Regions from separate parts of the Comamonas sp. FUJ_7 genome, predicted to be linked through region 4. Evidence: predicted binding sites of a transcription regulator. Region 4 holds the regulator's gene; each other region holds the start of a gene.
What was found. Region 4 encodes FNR, which switches genes on or off when oxygen is low (the NO sensors DNR and NnrR bind a similar motif). Its sites were predicted from a motif close to TTGATNNNNATCAA; they were not measured.
Positions count from the first base shown of each region.

Region 1: the regulator FNR is predicted to act here: its motif matches at 1,464-1,477, upstream of clpB (ATP-dependent chaperone ClpB).
Region 2: the regulator FNR is predicted to act here: its motif matches at 2,188-2,201, upstream of cyoA (ubiquinol oxidase subunit II).
Region 3: the regulator FNR is predicted to act here: its motif matches at 2,233-2,246, upstream of cydD (thiol reductant ABC exporter subunit CydD).

Region 1 covers NZ_JBXXZI010000002.1:197,177-202,130, forward strand. Annotated here, with positions in the region: gene AC2I9W_RS04630 (hypothetical protein) at 7-330, opposite strand; gene AC2I9W_RS04635 (hypothetical protein) at 342-596, opposite strand; gene AC2I9W_RS04640 (molybdenum cofactor biosynthesis protein MoaE) at 754-1,215, shown strand; gene clpB (ATP-dependent chaperone ClpB) at 1,593-4,205, shown strand; gene AC2I9W_RS04650 (hypothetical protein) at 4,235-4,594, shown strand; gene AC2I9W_RS04655 (coniferyl aldehyde dehydrogenase) at 4,830-4,954, shown strand, end outside.
Region 2 covers NZ_JBXXZI010000001.1:312,881-317,834, forward strand. Annotated here, with positions in the region: gene cyoB (cytochrome o ubiquinol oxidase subunit I) at 1-975, opposite strand, end outside; gene cyoA (ubiquinol oxidase subunit II) at 1,038-2,093, opposite strand; gene AC2I9W_RS01420 (MFS transporter) at 2,441-3,772, shown strand; gene AC2I9W_RS01425 (Bug family tripartite tricarboxylate transporter substrate binding protein) at 3,917-4,915, opposite strand.
Region 3 covers NZ_JBXXZI010000006.1:231,488-236,441, forward strand. Annotated here, with positions in the region: gene AC2I9W_RS11315 (ABC transporter substrate-binding protein) at 1-886, shown strand, start outside; gene AC2I9W_RS11320 (NAD(P)H-dependent flavin oxidoreductase) at 1,135-2,091, shown strand; gene cydD (thiol reductant ABC exporter subunit CydD) at 2,349-4,079, shown strand; gene AC2I9W_RS11330 (amino acid ABC transporter ATP-binding/permease protein) at 4,076-4,954, shown strand, end outside.
Region 4 covers NZ_JBXXZI010000001.1:120,111-125,064, reverse strand. Annotated here, with positions in the region: gene hemN (oxygen-independent coproporphyrinogen III oxidase) at 1-1,074, opposite strand, end outside; gene fnr (fumarate/nitrate reduction transcriptional regulator Fnr) at 1,342-2,064, shown strand; gene AC2I9W_RS00600 (hypothetical protein) at 2,126-2,389, opposite strand; gene AC2I9W_RS00595 (FixH family protein) at 2,646-2,951, opposite strand; gene ccoG (cytochrome c oxidase accessory protein CcoG) at 3,080-4,522, opposite strand; gene ccoP (cytochrome-c oxidase, cbb3-type subunit III) at 4,605-4,954, opposite strand, start outside.

The DNA.
Region 1 (4,954 bases), on a different contig from region 4:
TGACGCTTATTCTGAAGTGGTGGCTGGCAATTGCGGCGAACGCCATTCCAGCAATTCGGCCAGGCGCTGAACAATCCAGCCTGCTTCGGCTGCAGTGACGACGGAGCCTTCCATGGCCAGTCCGCTATGCATGCCCAGCAGTACCTGCTCTTCGGAAGAGTTGCCCGAGTGATAGAGCGTCTGGGCCTGCTCCGTCAAATGGCTGGCAAGGTCTTCGCAGAGTTCATAGCGGGCTACGACCTCGGCAATGGAGGCTGAGAGCTTGCCGCTGCGTGTGCGAAACAGTTCCGCAAAGCTGGGGGGCGGCTGTATCTGGCTGGTTTCGTCCATGAAGCGATCCCTTAGCTTGGCTCGAACAAGCGCTCGAAGCGCTCGATATCCGCCGAGAACTCGCAGGTGATGAGCTGCCCTGACTTGTTGTCGCGCTTGCGATGGGCAGCAAACAGCGTGGCCTTGCCCTTGAAGTTGTAGTCGGGCAGGTGGATCAGCTCATAGGGATAGGGCACAAAGAGCTGGAACTCGAAAATCATCCGGTGCTCATTGCGTGGAGAGGGGTACAGCGTGTACTCCGGCAGGTTGATGGTTTGTGTGGCCATGGTGCAATGCTAATGCGCAGCTCATGCCTATGTCAGGGCCTGCACGCATAACCCTCGCTGTCGCGCAAGCCATGCAGGGTGTGGTGCCTTGAGCATCTGAGGTGTTGCGGCCTTTTGCAAGCCAGCCGCTTTGCGGCGAGCCTGCGACAATGCAGGTATGACTGCTGCACGTGTTTTCATTCAGACCCAGGACTTTGACCTTTCGGCCGAGATTGCCGCCTTGCGCGCTGGCGATGCGCGCGTGGGCGCGGTCTGCAGCTTTGTCGGTACGGTGCGTGACCGCAACGAGGGCGATGCGGTCTCCAGCATGGAGTTGGAGCACTACCCGGGCATGACCGAAAAATCCATCGAAGCCATCCTCGACAAGGCCGTGGAGCGGTTTGGCATCTTTGGTGCGCGCGTGATCCATCGTATCGGCCTGCTGCAGCCCATGGATCAGATTGTTCTGGTGGCTGTAACCAGTGCCCACCGCGGCAAGTCGTTTGAGGCCTGCGAATACATCATGGATTACCTGAAGTCCGAAGCCCCGTTCTGGAAAAAAGAGCAGACCGGGCAGGGCGCACGCTGGGTGGATGCGCGGGTCAGCGACGAGCAAGCTCTGGCGCGCTGGGTGGCCTGACTTTTCGAGTGATTGGCTGGTACTCGATACAGTGAAGCCCTTGGCACTTGCGCATGAATTCTATGAATGAAAAAGCACGCTAGTGCTTATGTATCAGGCGTTGATAGCTATCTTTTTGAGAGTTTTGCGCTATTTAGGAAGTTTTAGTGATGGCATGCTCCGGAAGTGCGGTGCTTTGAGGACTTGCTCCTACATGGCGTGAGTTCGCCTCGCGCCATGCTCGAATGGCCCCAGGGAGCGCAGCCTCTTTGATCTTGCTCAAATTGTCGGCTTACTGCGGTCTTTGCATTGTTTTATTGCCATTTCGATCTTGAAATTCATCATCGGGCTATCAGATAAATCAGCAATGAATCTGATTGAAGCGAAAGCGACACACCATGCGAATTGACAAACTGACGACCAAATTCCAAGAAGCCTTGGCCGATGCGCAGTCTCTGGCGCTCGGTGCGGATCAATCCACCATCGACCCTCTGCACCTGCTGGTGGCCATGCTGCGCCAAGACGATGGCCCGCGAGCCTTGCTGCAGCGTGCCGGTGGCAATGTGCAGCAACTGAAAAATCTGGCCGAGCAGGCCATGGGTGACTTGCCGCGTGTGCAGCAGCAAGGCGATGTACAGGTGGGCTCTGAGCTGGCCCGCCTGCTGCAGGCGACCGAAAAGGAAGCGCTCAAGCGTGGCGACCAGTTCATTGCCAGCGAGCTGTTTTTGCTGGCGCTGGCCGATGCAGCAGGATCGGCCACGCGTGCCGGAGCCTTGCTCAAGCAAAGCGGCGTGAGCAAATCCAGCCTGGAAGCAGCCATCAATGCGGTGCGAGGAGGACAGAACGTGGACAGTGCAGAAGCCGAAGGTCAGCGCGAAGCGCTGAAAAAATACACCATGGACCTGACCGAGCGCGCCCGCATCGGCAAGCTCGATCCGGTGATTGGCCGCGACGATGAAATCCGCCGTGCCATCCAGGTGCTGCAGCGTCGCAGCAAGAACAACCCCGTGCTCATTGGCGAGCCTGGCGTGGGCAAGACCGCAATTGTTGAAGGTCTGGCCCAGCGCATTGTGGCTGGCGAAGTGCCCGAGAGCCTGCAGAACAAGCGCGTTCTGTCGCTGGACATGGCCGGTTTGCTGGCCGGTGCCAAGTACCGTGGCGACTTCGAGGAGCGCCTGAAATCCGTGCTCAAGGAGCTGGCACAGGAGGAAGGGCGCGTCATCCTGTTCATCGACGAAATCCACACCATGGTGGGCGCCGGCAAGGCCGATGGCGCCATGGATGCCGGCAATATGCTCAAGCCCGCGCTGGCGCGCGGCGAGCTGCACTGCGTGGGTGCAACCACGCTCGATGAATACCGCAAGTACATCGAAAAGGACGCAGCGCTGGAGCGGCGCTTTCAGAAGGTGATGGTCGACGAGCCCTCGGTGGAAGACACCATCGCCATTTTGCGTGGGCTGCAGGTCAAGTACGAAGCGCACCACAACGTCGATATCACCGACCCTGCCATCGTTGCCGCAGCAGAGCTGAGCCATCGCTACATCACCGACCGCTTCTTGCCCGACAAGGCGATTGACCTGATCGACGAGGCTGCGGCCAAGATCAAGATCGAGATGGACTCCAAGCCCGAGGTGATGGACAAGCTCGAGCGCCGCATGATTCAGCTCAAGATCGAGCGCGAAGCCATGAAGCGCGAAAAGGACGAGGCTTCGCAAAAACGTCTGCAACTGATCGAGGAAGAGCTGGAGAGCCTGGAGCGCGAATACGCCGACCTCGAGGAGATCTGGAAGGCTGAAAAGGCCAGCGCCTTGGGCTCGGAGCAGATCCGCAAGGAAGTGGATCAGTTGCGCATCCAGATCGAAGAGTTCAAGCGCAAAGGCGACTTCAACAAGGTGGCCGAGCTGCAGTATGGCAAGCTGCCAGCACTCGAAAAGCAGCTGCATGAAGCCCAGGCCAAGGAAGAAGGCCAGGATGGAGAGACGGCGCATAAGCTGCTGCGTACACAAGTGGGTGCCGAAGAGATCGCCGAGGTGGTCAGCCGTGCCACGGGTATTCCTGTGGCCAAGATGATGCAGGGCGAGAAAGACAAGCTGCTGCACATGGAGGCCAAGCTGCACGAGCGTGTGGTGGGTCAGGAAGAGGCGATTGCTGCTGTGGCCAATGCCATCCGGCGTTCGCGCTCGGGCCTGTCCGATCCGAATCGTCCCACCGGTTCCTTCCTGTTCCTGGGCCCCACGGGTGTGGGCAAGACCGAACTGTGCAAGGCGCTGGCAGGTTTCCTGTTCGACAGCGAAGAGCACTTGGTGCGCATTGACATGAGTGAGTTCATGGAAAAGCATTCTGTGGCACGCTTGATCGGAGCCCCCCCCGGTTATGTAGGCTATGAAGAAGGCGGTTACCTGACGGAAGCCGTGCGTCGTAAGCCCTATAGTGTGTTGCTGCTGGACGAGGTGGAAAAAGCCCACCCCGATGTCTTCAATGTGTTGCTGCAGGTGCTGGATGATGGCCGTCTGACCGATGGTCAGGGGCGTACGGTGGACTTCAAGAACACTGTCATTGTCATGACCAGCAACATTGGTTCACATTTGATTCAAGCCATGGTGGGTGAGGATGCCAATGATGTGAAGGAAGCGGTCTGGGGGGAACTTAAAAACCATTTCCGACCCGAATTCTTGAACCGTATCGATGAAACCGTGGTCTTCCATGCCCTGGATGCCAAGAATATCGAGGCGATTGCCAAGATTCAGTTGAAGTTGCTGGAGAGCCGTCTGCAGAAGATGGAGCTGAGCATGCAGGTGTCCGAACAAGCCCTGGCCGAGTTGGCCAAGGTAGGCTTCGATCCTGTGTTCGGTGCCCGTCCGCTCAAGCGCGCAATTCAGCAGCGTATTGAAAACCCGCTGTCCAAGTTGTTGCTTGAAGGCAAGTTCCCGCCCAAGAGTACGATTGCCGTGAAAGTAGACCCGGTGAATGATCCCGGGGTATTCCGGTTCGAATCCGCAGGTATCGCCTGAGGTTTTGAACCCTAGAAAGAGGTATTGCTTTGAACGATTTCGCCACGACCGCAACCCGTTGGGCTGTCCGCATCATGCTGATGCTGGTGGGCCTGGTGTTCTTTCTGTGCCTGCTGGCAGTGGCTGCCTTGATCGCTGCGGCCTGGGGTTTGCGTGCCCTGTGGGCCAAGCTCACAGGTCAACCCGTCGTGCCAATGAGCTTTGGCTCCATGAGCCCGTCTGCAGGCTGGCAGACGGTGTATCGCTCGGGTGCAGAGTGGATGGCGCAATCGTCAGGCAATGCAGACGCCAAAAAAGAGGCCCGTGGTGAGACCCGCTCTCGCCGTGGTGTCTTGCCAGGTTCTGGCGAGGTCACCGATGTGCAGCCGCGAGAAGTGCAGGAGTCATAAGAACGTGTTGGCGATCTCTCCGCAGCCGTGGCGCGAGGAGATCGTCGGCACGTTCTAAATCCAGCTGGGGCGCTTGGCTCATGCGTTGAGTCCCGTCTGCCAATCCACAGGTCGCAGCTTCGCGCAGCGGTCAAAACTCAAGAGCCTGTGCAGTGTTGCAGGCTCTTTTTTTACGCGGTGTTTACGCAGTCTCGCGGTATGGTCGAGATTGTGATCTTGGGTTTTTTAGACAGGCATGAATAACATGGACTTGCACCGTATCTTTGACTTGCAGTATCAAGCCAGCCGGGCGCAGGTTGATGTGCCTTTGCTGGTGCGGCGTGAAAGGCTGCTGCGCTTGCAGAAGATGCTGGAGCAAAA
Region 2 (4,954 bases), 190 kb from region 4:
CGAGGTGTAGCCGAACAGGCGCTTGCGCGAGAACGTGGACACGATTTCCGAGAACACGCCAAAGCAAGGCAGGATCAGGATGTAAACCTCAGGGTGGCCCCAGATCCAGATCAGGTTCACGTACAGCATGGGGTTGCCTCCCAGCTCGTTCGTGAAGAAGTTGGTGCCGATGTAGCGGTCCAGCGACATCAGCACCAGAGCTGCTGTCAGTACGGGGAACGAAGCCACGATCAGGGCGTTGGTGCACAGAGCAGTCCATGTGAAGACGGGCATCTTCATCAGGTTCATGCCGGGAGCGCGCATCTTGATGATGGTCACGATCAGGTTGATACCCGATAGCGTGGTGCCTACCCCCGCGACCTGCAGACCCCAGATGTAGTAATCAAGACCCGTGCTTCCACTCTGGTGCCCCAGGTTGGACAGAGCCAGCCAGCCGGAGGTGGAGAACTCGCCCAGGAACAGGGAGATCATCACCAGCACGGCGCCGCCGGTAGTCATCCAGAAGCTGAAGTTGTTCAGGAACGGGAAGGACACGTCACGTGCACCGATCTGCAGAGGAACCAGGTAGTTCATCAGGCCGGTCACGAAAGGCATCGCCACGAAGAAGATCATGATCACGCCGTGGGCGGTGAAGATCTGGTCATAGTGGTGAGGGGGCAGGTAGCCCATGTTGTCGCCAAAGGCCATGGACTGCTGCAGACGCATCATCACGGCATCAGCAAAGCCGCGCAGGAACATGACCAGGCCGAGGATCATGTACATGATGCCGATCTTCTTGTGGTCGATGGAGGTCAGCCAGTCGGTCCACAGCGGACCCCAGAGCTTGAATTTGGTGATGCCGCCGACCATGACGAGGCCGCCGAGCACCACAGCAATAAAGGTTATGAGCACGATGGGCTCATGCGTCATGGGAATCTGATCCCATGTGATTCGGCCCAACAGCCAGTGGGCGGCCGGGGTTGTTGTTTCAGACATGTTGAGTCTCTTCTGTCGTATTGGCGCGGTTGGGTCAAACGCTTGCCCGCACCGTGAACTACTTATTGCTGTGCAACAGCTCCGGAGGTGGCGACTTCGTCGAGCAGGGCGACAACGCGGTCAGCGTCTTGGGATGTGCACACATCCAGCGGCAGAACGACACTGGAGGTCTTTTGGAGATGTGCAGGCGTCTTGCCGCCGGCAGCGTCAATGGCCATCATCTCGTTCATGCACATCTGGCCGTCTTCAACGCAGCGGTTGAGCACCTTGTTGTACAGGCCGTCATCCACGCTGGCAAAGCGCTCGACAGGATTGCGCTCGCTGGGCTTGGCCAGATCCAGATAGGCCTCGCGTGTCAGAGCCTTGCCTTCGGTCTTGGCCTTGGCAATCCATTGGTCAAACTGATCGTTTTCCAGGCCGTGGAACTTGAAGACCATGCCGGCAAAACCAGCGCCGCTGTAGTGAGAGGACTTGCCGCCATACACGCCAGGCTTGTTGATCACGGCGTTCAGCTCGGTCTGCATGCCGGGCATGGTGTAGATCATGCCTGCCAGATCAGGAACGTAGAACGCGTTCATGGTGTGGGTGGAGGTCAGCTTGAAATGAATGGGGCGATCCACCGGGGCGGCCACTTCGTTCACAGTGGCAATGCCTTGTTCAGGGTAGAAGAACAGCCACTTCCAGTCCAGAGACACGACTTGAATCTCCAGAGGCTTGACGTTGGGGTCAAGAGCCTTGGTGGCGGAGATGCGGTCCAGAGGACGGTAGGGGTCGAGCTTGTGGGTGCTGATCCAGGTAATGGCGCCCAAAGCAATGATGATGAGTAGAGGAACCGTCCAGATCACCAGCTCGAGCGCAGTGGAATGGTGCCATTCGGGGTCGTACTTGGCTTCGGTGTTCGACTGGCGGTATTTCCAGGCAAACAGCAGCGTCAAGAAGATGACGGGAACGATGATGAGCAGCATCAGCAAAGTGGCCGTAATGACCAGATCGCCTTGCTGCTTGGCGACATCGCCAGCGGGGTTGAGGACGACGGCCTTGCTGCAACCTGTGAGGGCTGCGGTCAAAGCGGCCGCTGAGAGCCACGCGGGCCCACGGATTTCTTTGATTTTTAACATGCTTTGGGCGTGACAAAGTCGCGCTTAGGTGTAAACGCGGATTACTGGATCTGGGCAAATGTAATACCAAACGCGCCCTTGTCCATTGGACATTTTGTCCAAGGTCAAGACTGGGTGCTTTGAAATCCGCTATGTGACAAGGGCTTAGCCTTGATTGGTCATGAGGCGCTGTTGGGCACCAAAGGTCTTGTAAATGACCAAAGACTCCCCTAGAGGTGCATGGATGGGAGGGTTGCCGACAGGCTTGAGGGCAAAAACTCTATTGCAGCACTACATGCTTGGGCGTAGAACAGAAAGCGTCCCTGGGACTGAAAAGTAAGACAAGGAGTAGAGCCTTTATGACAAGCATGAACCCGTCCATTGGTCTTACTCAGCAAGACTATGAAAACTCGGAAACCCTGGCCTATGCGAATACCGACGAGGATGTGACCCCTGGCGAAATTGCTGTGGGTGTGATCATCGGGCGCTCTTCCGAGTACTTTGATTTCTTTGTGTTCGGCATCGCCTGCGTGCTGGTCTTTCCTTCGCTGCTGTTTCCCTATATGAGCAAGCTCGACGGGACGCTGGCGGCTTTTGCCATCTTTTCTCTGGCCTTCATTGCCCGCCCCGTGGGCACAGCCTTGTCCATGGCCGTGCAGCGACGCTGGGGGCGAGCCACCAAGCTGACCCTGGCGCTTCTGCTGCTGGGTGTGTGTACGGTAGGCATGACCTTTTTGCCCAGCTATGAAGCTGCAGGAATGAAGGCTGTCTGGGCTTTGGTGGTTTTGCGTTTGGGACAGGGCTTGGCCTTGGGTGGCTCCTGGGATGGCCTACCTTCCTTGCTGGCCATGTCGGCACCCCCCAACAAGCGGGGCTGGTACTCCATGATTGGGCAACTGGGCGCGCCTCTGGGCTTTGTGCTTGCTGCGGCGTTATTTGCCTATCTGTACTTCAGCCTCCCAGCTGACGAGTTCTTGAGCTGGGGCTGGCGCTATCCCTTCTGTGTGGCATTTGCTATTAACGTAGTAGCGCTTTTCGCACGCCTGCGCTTGGTTGTGGGGCAGTCCTATACACAGCTTTTGCAAGAGCGGGAGCTGGAGCCGATCAGCGTCACAGACCTCATGACCCATGAAGGGCGCAACGTGATGATTGGCGCCTTTGCTGCGCTGGCCAGTTTTGCGCTGTTCCATCTGGTCACGGTATTTCCCTTATCCTGGATTTCCATGTATTCCGATCAGTCCATGACAGAGGTGCTGGTGGTTCAGATGATTGGCGCGTTGCTGGCAGGTGTGGCCATCATGCTGTCGGGCTGGCTGGCTGATCGCGTGGGCCGTCGTAACACCTTGGGCACCATGGCCTGCCTGATCGGTATCTTCAGCTTCTTGGCCCCCTGGCTGCTGAGCAGCGGAAGCACCGGCAACAATGTCTTTATTTTGGTGGGCTTTGTGCTGCTAGGCCTTTCCTACGGGCAAGCCTCTGGAACGGTGACCGCCAATTTTTCTTCGCGCTATCGTTACACCGGTGCGGCCTTGTCCGCAGACATGGCCTGGCTGATTGGCGCGGCCTTTGCGCCGCTGGTGGCACTGGGCGTGTCTGCCAAGTTCGGCCTGGTGGCTTTGGGTGTGTATCTGCTGTCTGGGGCCTTGTGCACGCTGGCGGCTCTGGGCATTAATCGAGCGATAGAGGCACGTGACCAGTAACCGCTCTGGTTGCTATTTTGACGAAGCAGCCGGTTCATGAACCGGGCTTTTTCTTGTCTGACTTACTAAGGTCGGCGTCGGAAAAATAAAAGCCTGATGAAAAAAGCCGCCTGAAAAGGCGGCTTTTGTGCTGAGTCTAGGAGCTTAGTCCAGAGCTAGGCCAGCCTTCTTGATCACTTCACCAAAACGCTTGCTTTCGGCTTCCATGAAGGCCTTGAACTCAGCGGGCGTGGGGTTGAAGGGCTCATAGCCGAAGGCGGTGAACTTGTCCTTCACGTCCTGGCCCGTCAGAGCCTGGCGAACGTCGGCGCGGATTTTTTCAACCACGGCTTCAGGCGTGCCGGGGCGCACGGCCAGGGCGTTCCAGCCGATAGCCGTAAAGTCCTTGGGGCCACCCGATTCGGAGACCGTGGGCACATTCTCGAAACCGGCAATGCGGCTGGGCGCAGCCACAGCCAGGAAGCGCAGCTTGCCGCCACGCACCAGCGGGCCTGCGGTACCCAGAGAGCCCAGGGCAAAGGTCAGCTCGCCATTGGCAACGCCCTGGTACAGCTGGCTGGTCTCCTTATAGATGACGTGCTCCATCTTGGTGCCGGTCTGGTTTTCCAGCAGAGCCGAGCCCAAATGCACGGGATTGCCCACGGACCAGGAGCCGTAGTTCAACTTGCCGGGGTTGGCCTTGGCATCGGCGATCAGGTCTCCAATGGTCTTGTAAGGGCTGTTGACGGGAACGCAGACAAAGAAGAAGTTGCGGAACAAGGGCATCAGGATGTTGAAGTCCTTGTTCAGGTCGTAAGGCAGCTTCTTGAACAGGTGGGGGTAGGCGGCGATATGGACGTTGTCCAGCTGGATCATGTCCGTGCCGTCTGTGGCGCCACGCTTGAACTCATTGATAGCGATGAAGCCATTGCCGCCGGGACGGTTTTCGACTACGACGGACTGACCCCAAGCGCGGCCGAGCTTGTCAGCCACCAGGCGCGAGATCCCATCGGGGCCGCCGCCTACGGGGAAGGGGTTGATGATGCGTGCTGTCTTGGTGGGCCACTTGCCCGACTGGGCAAAGGAGGGGGCTGCCACGGCAGCAGCGATGGCGCCCAGTGCGAATGCAGCTTGGCGCCGGCTCATGTTGAGCTTGTGTGTCATTTTTGTCTCCCTGGAAGGACTGTCGAGGATGGCTTGCGT
Region 3 (4,954 bases), on a different contig from region 4:
CGTTGCCAAGACCCGAAAGCTGTTGACGGAGTCCAAACCTGTCGTGCTGGCGGGCTATTTCGGTAACCGCAATCTCTCGGCCTTGCTCGAAAGCAAGACACTGGACGGCACGCAAATTCCACTGGTGGGCTATCAGAGTACGGATACCCGTGTACTGGCGTCGCCTCTGATGTTTTCCACGCGTGCAGGCTTGGCCGAGCAGGTGGCAAAAATTTCCACCCATCTGGCAACGGTGGGCATTACGCGTCTGGCACTGGTGTTTGAAGAACGCCCCGACGCGCAGGAGCTGAGCACGCTGGTGACTCAGGCCATTCAGCCCAGTGGAGCCAAGCTGATGGCGACGGCGATGATGAAGGGCAAGAGCGGATCGGACCAGGCGGTGCTGGATTTACAGGCCTCAAAGGCTTCGCCCCAGGCCATTTTGTTGGTGGCCTCCAGTCCTGCGACGGCTGCGTTTGTCGAGGCTTATCGCATGGATGGGGGGAATGCGCAGGTCTATGCCACGGCAGAAGCCGACATCGAGCAACTGGCCAAGCGCCTGCCGGTGGAGTACATGAGTGGCCTGTCCATCGCCCAGGTCGTTCCCAGTCCTTACAAAGTCTCAGGCAAGCTCAACAAGGAGTTTCGTGATGCGACGCTTGCCGCAGGAAAGACGCTGCAAGTGCCTGTGAGCTTTGCCATGATGGAAGGCTATGTGAATGCCAAAGTCATTGTAGAGGCCATGCGCCGCAGCCAGCCGGTGACGCCGGAAAAGGTGAGCGGGGCCTTGCGTGGGCTGGAGTCTTATGACCTTGGGGGATATTGGGTGAACTTCAAGCCCGGGCAGGTGGGGTCCAAATATGTGGACTTGTCCATCGTCAACGCTGCAGGGCGTGTGACACAGTAAGCAGCCAAGGCCTGACGCACTTTGTGTTCAGGCCTTTTTTGTATCCGGAGACTATGCGCCGCATGAGGGCGATGCCGGACTTCAAAACTGTTGCCCATGGGACATGGAATTTATAGGCGAAACGGTAAAACTGGAGGCTTTTGTGCTTGGCTGCAAGTTTTGGATGCTTCTGAAATAAGAGCTGCTTGCGCAATTGCAGTAAGGGCTGGGGCCATTTTTTATAGATAAAACGAAGAAGGAGACCTGAAATGTCAAAACTGCCTAAAGCCCTTCAAGGCCTGGCTTTGCCCGTCATCGGCTCACCGCTGTTCATCATCAGCAATCCCAAGCTGGTCATAGAGCAGTGCAAGGCGGGCATTGTGGGATCCATGCCGTCATTGAACGCCCGGCCGGCAGAGCAGCTGGAGGACTGGCTGGCCGAGATCACCGAGACTTTGGCCGCCTGGGACAAAGCCCATCCTGATCAGCCTTCGGCTCCGTTTGCCATCAACCAGATCGTTCACAAGAGCAATGACCGGCTGGAGCACGATATGCAGGTCTGCGCCAAGTACAAAGTGCCCATCGTTATCACTTCGCTGGGGGCGCGCGAGGACGTGAACCAGGCCGTTCGCAGCTGGGGCGGGGTGGTGCTGCACGACATCATCAACAACAAGTTTGCGCGCAAAGCGATTGAAAAAGGGGCTGATGGTCTGATTGCCGTCGCAGCTGGAGCGGGAGGCCATGCGGGTGTAAAGAGCCCGTTTGCACTGGTGCAGGAAATTCGCCAGTGGTTTGATGGCCCACTGGCTCTGTCTGGTGCGATTGCCACAGGTGGCTCGATTCTGGCAGCCCAAGCCATGGGGGCGGATTTCGCCTATATCGGCTCGGCCTTTATTGCCACGGACGAAGCACGCGCCGTGGACGCTTACAAGCAGGCCATTGTCGATGGTGACTCCGACGATGTGATCTACAGCAATCTGTTTACCGGCGTGCATGGCAACTACTTGGCACCGTCGATTCGTGCCGCAGGGCTGGACCCCGATAACTTGCCGGAATCCGATCCCAGCAAGATGAATTTTGGCGGTGGTGCGCAAAAAGCTTGGAAGGATATATGGGGCTGCGGCCAGGGCATTGGTGCGGTGGACAAGGTGCAATCCACGGCGGAGCTGGTGGCTCGACTCAAACATGAATATGCACAGGCGAGGTCTAGGCTGATGGTGGTCTAAGGTCGACCTAACGCCGGCCTGAACTGTGCAACGGCGCCTTGGGGCGCCGTTTTTGATGGAGCAAAGAGCGACTTTCTGCAGGCTTGACGTTGCTCAATAGCGACGAGGCCTGGTATTAACCCTTGATTTCCTGACAGAGATTTGATGCGGGTCAATGTGAGCCAAGTCCTGCGATTGGCTTTTACCTCTCGAGTCATGATGATGATCAAAAGACAGGTACTATTCTGTTAATTTCAGTAATTACTGAAAATTGGTAAATGAAAAAAGCATCTTCCATCGTGAACGCCACTCAAGCTACTGCTGGTAACTCAGCCGTGGCTGATGCTGTTCGCCGTCCGGGCGCGGGAGCCGTGTGGCAGTTGTTGGCTGGCCTGATCTGGCTGCCACAGGCGGCCTTGCTGGCCTGGGCTGTACAGCGCATGGCGGAGGGGCAAGGAGTTGCCGCAATCTGGCCCATGGCGGCAGCTGTGTTGGTCCTGGGCTTGCTCAAGGCCTGGGTGGATGGTCATGGGGGCTTGTTGGCCAATCGCGCGGCGCGTGCGCAGCTGAGCCAATTAAGAGCGCAGGTGCTCAAGGCCTTGGCACAGGCTTCGCCACTGGATAAGCGGCGTGCACCATCAGGGCAGGCTGCCAGTGCGGTGGCAGAGCAGGCTGAGGCCATTGTTCCCTGGCTTTCTCGCTATCAGAGCGCTATGTGGCGTGTGCGTCTGATTCCATTGGTCATTGTGCTTGCAGTGTTTTTGCAGTCTTGGGTGGCAGCTCTTATTTTGATAGTGGCAGCGCCTCTGATTCCTTTGTTCATGGCCATTGTGGGCTGGCGTGCCAAGTCGGCCAGCGAAGAGCAGATGCTGCAACTGGGGCAAATGAATGCCTTTTTGCTGGACCGCCTGCGTGGCCTTAGCACCTTGCGTGCTTTGCATGCAGTCGAGCTGACGGGCCAGCGCCTGCGCGATCATGCCGAAGGGCTGCGCACCCGCACCATGCGCGTGCTGCGGATTGCCTTTTTATCGTCTGCGGTGTTGGAGCTTTTCTCTGCACTGGGCGTGGCCATGGTGGCCGTCTACATCGGTTTTCATCTGCTGGGCACGCTGAACTTTGGCGCCTGGGGTGACAAGCTCAGCCTGGGGCAGGCCATGTTTGTGTTGCTGTTGGCGCCCGCTTTCTTTGAGCCGCTGCGCGATCTGTCTGCTGTCTGGCATGACAAGGCCTCTGGTGAGGCCGCTTTGCAGACTTTGCAAGATATGCAGCAGCAGTCCGTGGCTCTTGTTGGTGCGCAGACAGGAGAAGAGGTGCTGACTGCACAAGCGGGACAGCCAGTGTCGGTTGCCATCTTTGATCTGGAGGTTCAGGCTCCCGGCGCGGAAGCGCGCCTGGTTCCTGTGAGTCTGCATGTGCAGGCCGGAGAGCATGTCGCTCTGTGGAGTCCCAGCGGCAGCGGCAAGTCCTTGCTGTTGGCTCAGATCGCAGGGCTGCTGCCCGTGCAGCAAGGGCGTATAGAAATTGACCAGCAATTGCTGGATGAGCACAATGCCGCTCAGCTGCGCCAGCGCATGGGATGGCTGGGCCAGCAGCCCCACGTTTTTGCCGGTTCTGTTGCCCGCAACATCGCTTTGGGACGTAAGTCAGTGGGTGCCGAGAAATTGGCGCAGGTCACACAGCAAGCAGCGCTTGAAGATGTCTTGGCGCAGCGCCCGGGCATGAGCCTGGGTGAAGGCGGAGTGGGCTTGTCGGGCGGTGAAGTGGTGCGACTGGCACTGGCGCGCATGGCTGCACAAGCCGATGCCGGCCTGCTGCTGGTGGATGAGCCTACTGCGCATCTGGACCCCGGTACCGCAGCGCAGATTGCACAGTCTTTGAGGCAATTGGCCAAGGGGCGCACCATGCTGGTGGCCACCCATGATGCGCAGCTGGCACAGGCCATGGATCGCGTGATCGAGTTGCCTTTGCAGGACTTGGATGAGCAGCCTGAGCAAGGAGCACAGGCATGAAAAAACAAGAAAGCTCCGTGCGCACCATGCTGAAGTTACTTGCTCAGATGGCACCCCGCAAGCTCTGGCTGGGCGGGGCGGCACTGGCGGCCTTGACCGTGCTGATGGGTATGGCTTTGCTGGGATTGTCTGGCTGGTTTATCACCGCCACAGCACTGGCTGGGCTGCTGCCCGCGACGGCGCTGGTGTTTGATGTCTTTATGCCCTCTGCGGGCATTCGTTTGCTGGCCGTCGGACGTACCGGTGCACGTTATGCAGAGCGACTGGTGACCCACGATGCCACGCTGGCGGTTCTGGCCGCCTTGCGCCAGAAGCTGTTTCTGAGCTGGGCCAGACCAGAGGCTGCCCGCGCTTTACTGCAGCGCCCGGCACGTCTTTTGCAGCGTCTGACTTCCGATGTGGATGCGCTGGACAATCTTTATCTGCGCCTGCTGGTCCCCGCTGTATCTGCGCTGGGCGCGGCTTTGCTGCTGGCTGTGGCTTATGGCTTCATGCGTTGGTGGCTGGGTGCGCTGGCCTTGCTGTGGCTGATTTTGACCGGATGGGGAATTGCGCTGTGGCATGGCCTGCGCAGCCGTAAGGCGGCGATACGCCGTGCAATGGCGCTGGAGTCCATGCGCTCACAGACGGTGGACTTGGTCGCTGGGCAGGTGGATTTGCTGATGGCCGGGCGTTTGCAGGCCCAGGTTGAGCAGGTTCTGCACAGCGATGCGCGTGGTGCGCAGGCTGATGAGCAGCTTTACGGCTCAGAATCGGCTGCAACCAAGGCATACGGCGCGGTGTCTGCTATTACTTTGAGTGCGTCTGTGGTGCTGATGGCTTGGCTGGTGGAGCGAGGTCATATCAATGCCCCAGTCGCTGCGCTAGGGATTTTG
Region 4 (4,954 bases):
CAGGGCATCGCCATCAATGGCGTCGTAATACTCTTCCAGCGTCTTGACGTTCTGGCTATAGGTCGCTCCGACCTTGCCAATGGCCGAGACCCCCAGCGCAATCAAGTCACAATCCGGCTGCGTGCTGTAGCCCTGGAAGTTGCGATGTAGACGCCCCTGGCGCTTGGCAATGGCCAGCGAGTCATCGGGTAAGGCAAAGTGGTCCATTCCCACATAAACATAGCCACCTGCCATGAAGGCATCGATGGCTCCGGAGAGCATGTTCAGCTTGTCCTGCCCCATGGGCAGATCAGCAGACTCGATACGACGCTGGGGTTTGAAGCGCTCAGGCAGATGCGCATAGGCATACAGCGCAATGCGATCGGGGCGCAGCTCGTTGACCTGCTGCAGCGTGCGCGCAAAGGACTCTGGCGTCTGTTTGGGCAAGCCGTAGATCAAGTCCACATTAATGGAAACAAAGCCCAGACGGCGAGCTTCCGCCACCAAGGCAAACACTTGTTCGGCTGGCTGCTCGCGATGCACAGCCTTCTGTACGACAGGATCGAAGTCTTGAACACCAAAGCTGAGGCGATTGAAACCCATGTCTCGCAAAGCTTGCAATCGCTCATTGCTCACCGTGCGCGGATCGACCTCGATCGAGTACTCACCCGCAGGGTCCAGCTTGAAGTGCTCTTGCATCAAGCCCATGAGCTGCTTCAGTTGAGCATCACTGAAAAAGGTGGGCGTACCACCACCAAGATGCACCTGACTGACCAATTGCCCCTTGCCGCAATGCTCGGTATGCATGGCCAGCTCACGCTCCAAATAGCTGAGGTACTCACCCGCCTTCTCGTGGTGCTTGGTGACGATCTTGTTGCAGGCACAGTAGTAACACAGTGACTCACAGAAGGGCACATGTACATAGACGGACAGTGGCAAGGCACGTGTGCCGGAATGCGTTTTGCGCTGCTTCAGAGCCAAAATATAGTCATCTGCACCAAAAGCCTCAACAAAACGGTCAGCTGTTGGGAACGATGTGTAGCGTGGGCCGGGAATATCGAAACGGCTCAGCAACTCAGGCGTGACTGCGGTCATAACTAGGTGCCAGGTAGTGCTCACACCCGATGAAAGCAAGGAGTCACAACATATTTTGCGATGAATCTCCTGCCTCGGATGCCAAAAAGCGCATGTTTAAAAACGAATACTGGCAATGTGCCCCAAGGCAATGCCCCTGTCCTTGATGAAAATCAAGAGAGCAAGAGGCAAGTGCTGCGACAATTTGATCCATCTCATTACAAACCACGAGGTCAATGACCGGCGCGACTATCACTCAGTGTCTGTCAGTGCCGCTGCTGAAAGCCCATGAATCTTCAGACCATCAAAGCATCCTGCTCCAACTGCAATCTGCGTGAACTGTGCATGCCCATGGGCCTGGACGATGAACAAATGGAGCGCATTGACGAAATTGTGGCCACGCGCCGCAAGGTCAAGCGTGGCGGACTGCTGTTTCGCAATGGCGAAGAGTTCACCTCGCTGTATGCCATTCGCACTGGATTCTTCAAGACCAGTGTCGCCACCGAAGATGGCCGTGACCAAGTCACCGGCTTTCAGATGGCAGGTGAAATCATCGGCCTTGACGGCATCGTCAACGACCACCACACCTGTGACGCCGTGGCACTTGAAGACGCCGAAGTCTGCGTGATGCCCTTTGACAAGCTCGAACAGCTCTCGCGCGAGGTCACTGCCCTGCAAAACCACGTGCACAAGGTCATGAGCCGCGAAATCGTGCGCGAGCATGGTGTGATGCTGCTGCTGGGCAGCATGCGCGCCGAAGAGCGCCTGGCCGCCTTTGTGCTGAATCTGGTGCAGCGTCTGTCAGCCCGCGGCTTCTCCAAGTCGGAGCTGGTGCTGCGCATGACGCGTGAGGAGATCGGCAGCTACCTGGGCCTCAAGCTGGAGACGGTGAGCCGCACCTTTTCCAAGTTTGCCGAAGAAGGCATCGTCGAAGTCAAGCAGCGCCATCTGCGCATTCTGGATACCGAGGCACTCAAGCGCATCGTCAACAGCCAGCAGTGTCATAACTGAGGCCACAGACTCAGCTGCATTCACCCCAAAGCCCGCATCAGCGGGCTTTTTTCTGGGTTCTTTATTCGGACAAAGGCTCGGAGACGATGCCTGCGTTGAGTTCACTGACAGAGCGGCCCAGCATGACCGTCATCAGCCCTCCAGCCAGCGTCACACCCCAGAAGGCAAAGAATGCCAAGGTATAGACAGCACTGCGCGACCAGTCCAGCGGAGCCCCCAGCCAGTGCACGTCCAGCGGGTCAACAAAGGCAAAAACCACCATCTCCATGATTGCCGCCGCCAGAAAGGCCGGCCAGACAATCCACATCCAGCGTCGAGCATCCATAGTGAGTCTCCTGGGTTTGCGGGATAGCCTTCATTTTGCACGGGCCATTTAACATTTCCATATAGAACTTCGGGCATGCACCGTGGCGGGAAACCCGTATTACTCCTTTTTCATGAGCTAATAGCGCTCATCCTGCTTAGAAATCAAGTCTAAATTTCTTTGAAATGACGGCAGGGAAAGCGCTTTCAGCTCACATTTTTGAAATTCCATGAAAAAAGGCCGCAAAAGCGGCCTCATGGAAAAGATGTGAAAGGACTCAGCGATCCAGCGGATGGTCCTTGGCTGGGGTTGCCGCATGGTTGCGCCCTGTAATGGCGGGAGCCATGTTTTTTTCCGTCTCGCTCAGGCGCTGATTGATCTCGATGCCATGACGATAGTAGTCAGGATCGATTACGGGATCAGGCTTGCTCATGGCAATATAGGCGGTGACAAAGCCCGCAATCACCACGATCACGGGGCCTGCAATGACCAGCCAGACATGGGCAAACTTCCACCAGGGTTTGCCGTCCTCGGGGTGAATGATTTTGCCCGTTTGCAGGGGTTTGGCTTGTGCTGCCGACATGTTGAAACCTTTTTTCGAAATTCTGGCAGGCCCGCTGCTTAAGGCAGCAGGACTGCGCAAATTGTTGCCGATTGGCGATGTCCTTGTCCGACCTCCGTCATGCAGGCGAAAGGCCGGTTCCGAGAAAGTTAGCGCGGCACCAGGAACACGGTTTTCTCTGAAATGCGCCCGGCTCCTGCGGTCACTGCATCCACATTGAAATACACGGTGTGCGAGCCGGAGTCTGCGGAACCATAAGGAATCTGCAGTCGCACGGCAATGCCGCGTGTCTCGGCCGGGCCTACCGTCACCTCCTGATCAGAAGCCACTTCCAGGTTTTCCAGTCCTACCGCAGTGATACGGTAACGCTGCTCGGTTTCCGTGGCATTCATGATCTGCAGGCGGTAGACGTTCTCCAGCTTGCCGCCCGCCACAATACGCGAGAGAGCGGCGCGGTCACGAATCACATCCACCTTGAGCGGCTCGCGCAGCACCAGGCTGGCGATCATGGCACCACTCAGGCCCAGCAGCACTGCCGAATAAATCAGCACACGCGGACGGAAGATGCGGCGAATCACCTGCGCATGTTTCCAGGCCTTGGCCACGGCGTTCTGCGTGGTCAGGCGGATCAGGCCGCGCGGATACTCCATCTTGTCCATCACGGAGTTGCAGGCGTCGATGCAAAGACCACAGCCAATGCATTCGTACTGCAGCCCCTTGCGGATATCGATACCCACAGGGCAGACCTGCACGCACAGCTTGCAGTCAATGCAGTCACCCAGGCCTTGCGCCTTGTAATCCACATCCTTCTTGCGAGGGCCACGATTTTCACCACGCTCAGCGTCGTAGCTGACGATCATGGTGTCCTTGTCGAACATGGCACTCTGAAAGCGTGCATAGGGGCACATGTACTTGCAGACCTGCTCGCGCATATAGCCGGCGTTGCCATAGGTGGCGAAGCCATAGAACAGCACCCAGAAAATCTGCCAGCTGCCCTGCAGCGCCATCAGCTCGCCGCCCAGCTCGCGAATGGGCACAAAATAGCCCACGAAGGTAAAGCCGGTCCAGACAGACAGCGCAATCCAGAGAAACTGCTTGAGCGACTTCTTCCAGATCTTCTCGAAAGTCCAGCCGCTCTTGTCGATGCGCATGCGAGCACTTCGGTCCCCTTCGACCTTGTTCTCGATCCACATGAAGATCTCGGTGTACACGGTCTGCGGGCAGGAAAAGCCGCACCATAACCGCCCGGCCACGGCGGTGAACAGGAACAGCCCCAGCGCACTAATGATGAGCAAGCCCGTCAGATAGATGAAGTCCTGCGGGTACAGCACCAGGCCAAACAGGTAAAAGCGGCGCGCACCCAGATCGAACAGCACCATCTGGCGCTCACCCCACTGCAGCCAGGGCAGGCCGTAGAAGACAATCTGGGTCAGGAACACCATGGCCCAGCGCCAACGTGAAAACACGCCACTGATCGCCCGCGAGTACACCTTTTGCTCGGAGGCAAACATGGGCACCATCTCCGGGCCGTTTGCATGAGGCTCAGGGGTGATCGGGATGACTTTGCGAGGTTTCCCTTGGTCGCACGGCATCACAGTTCCTTAATTTTTTTGTAATTACTGAAAATTGAAATGTGAAAAAGGCGGTGCCTGAGCACCGCCTTTGATCTACACATTACTTGGCGTCTTGCGTATTCGAGAGACTCCAGACATAGGAAGCCAGCACGGCGATTTGCGCCTCGGTCAGCTTTTCCTTCTGGGCAGGCATCTCGTTCATCTTGCCATTGTTGACGATGTTGACGATGGCCGCCTCACCCCAGCCGTGCAGCCAGATGTCATCGGTCAGGTTGGGAGCCCCCATGGCGGTGTTGCCCTTGCCATCCATGCCGTGGCAGGCTGCGCAGGCCACGAACTTGGACTTGCCTTGCGAAGCCTTGACGGCATCGTGAGGGCTGCCAGACAGGCTCAGCACATAGTGGGCCACGTTGCGCACATCATCAGCCGTGCCCACGGCAGCAGCCATGG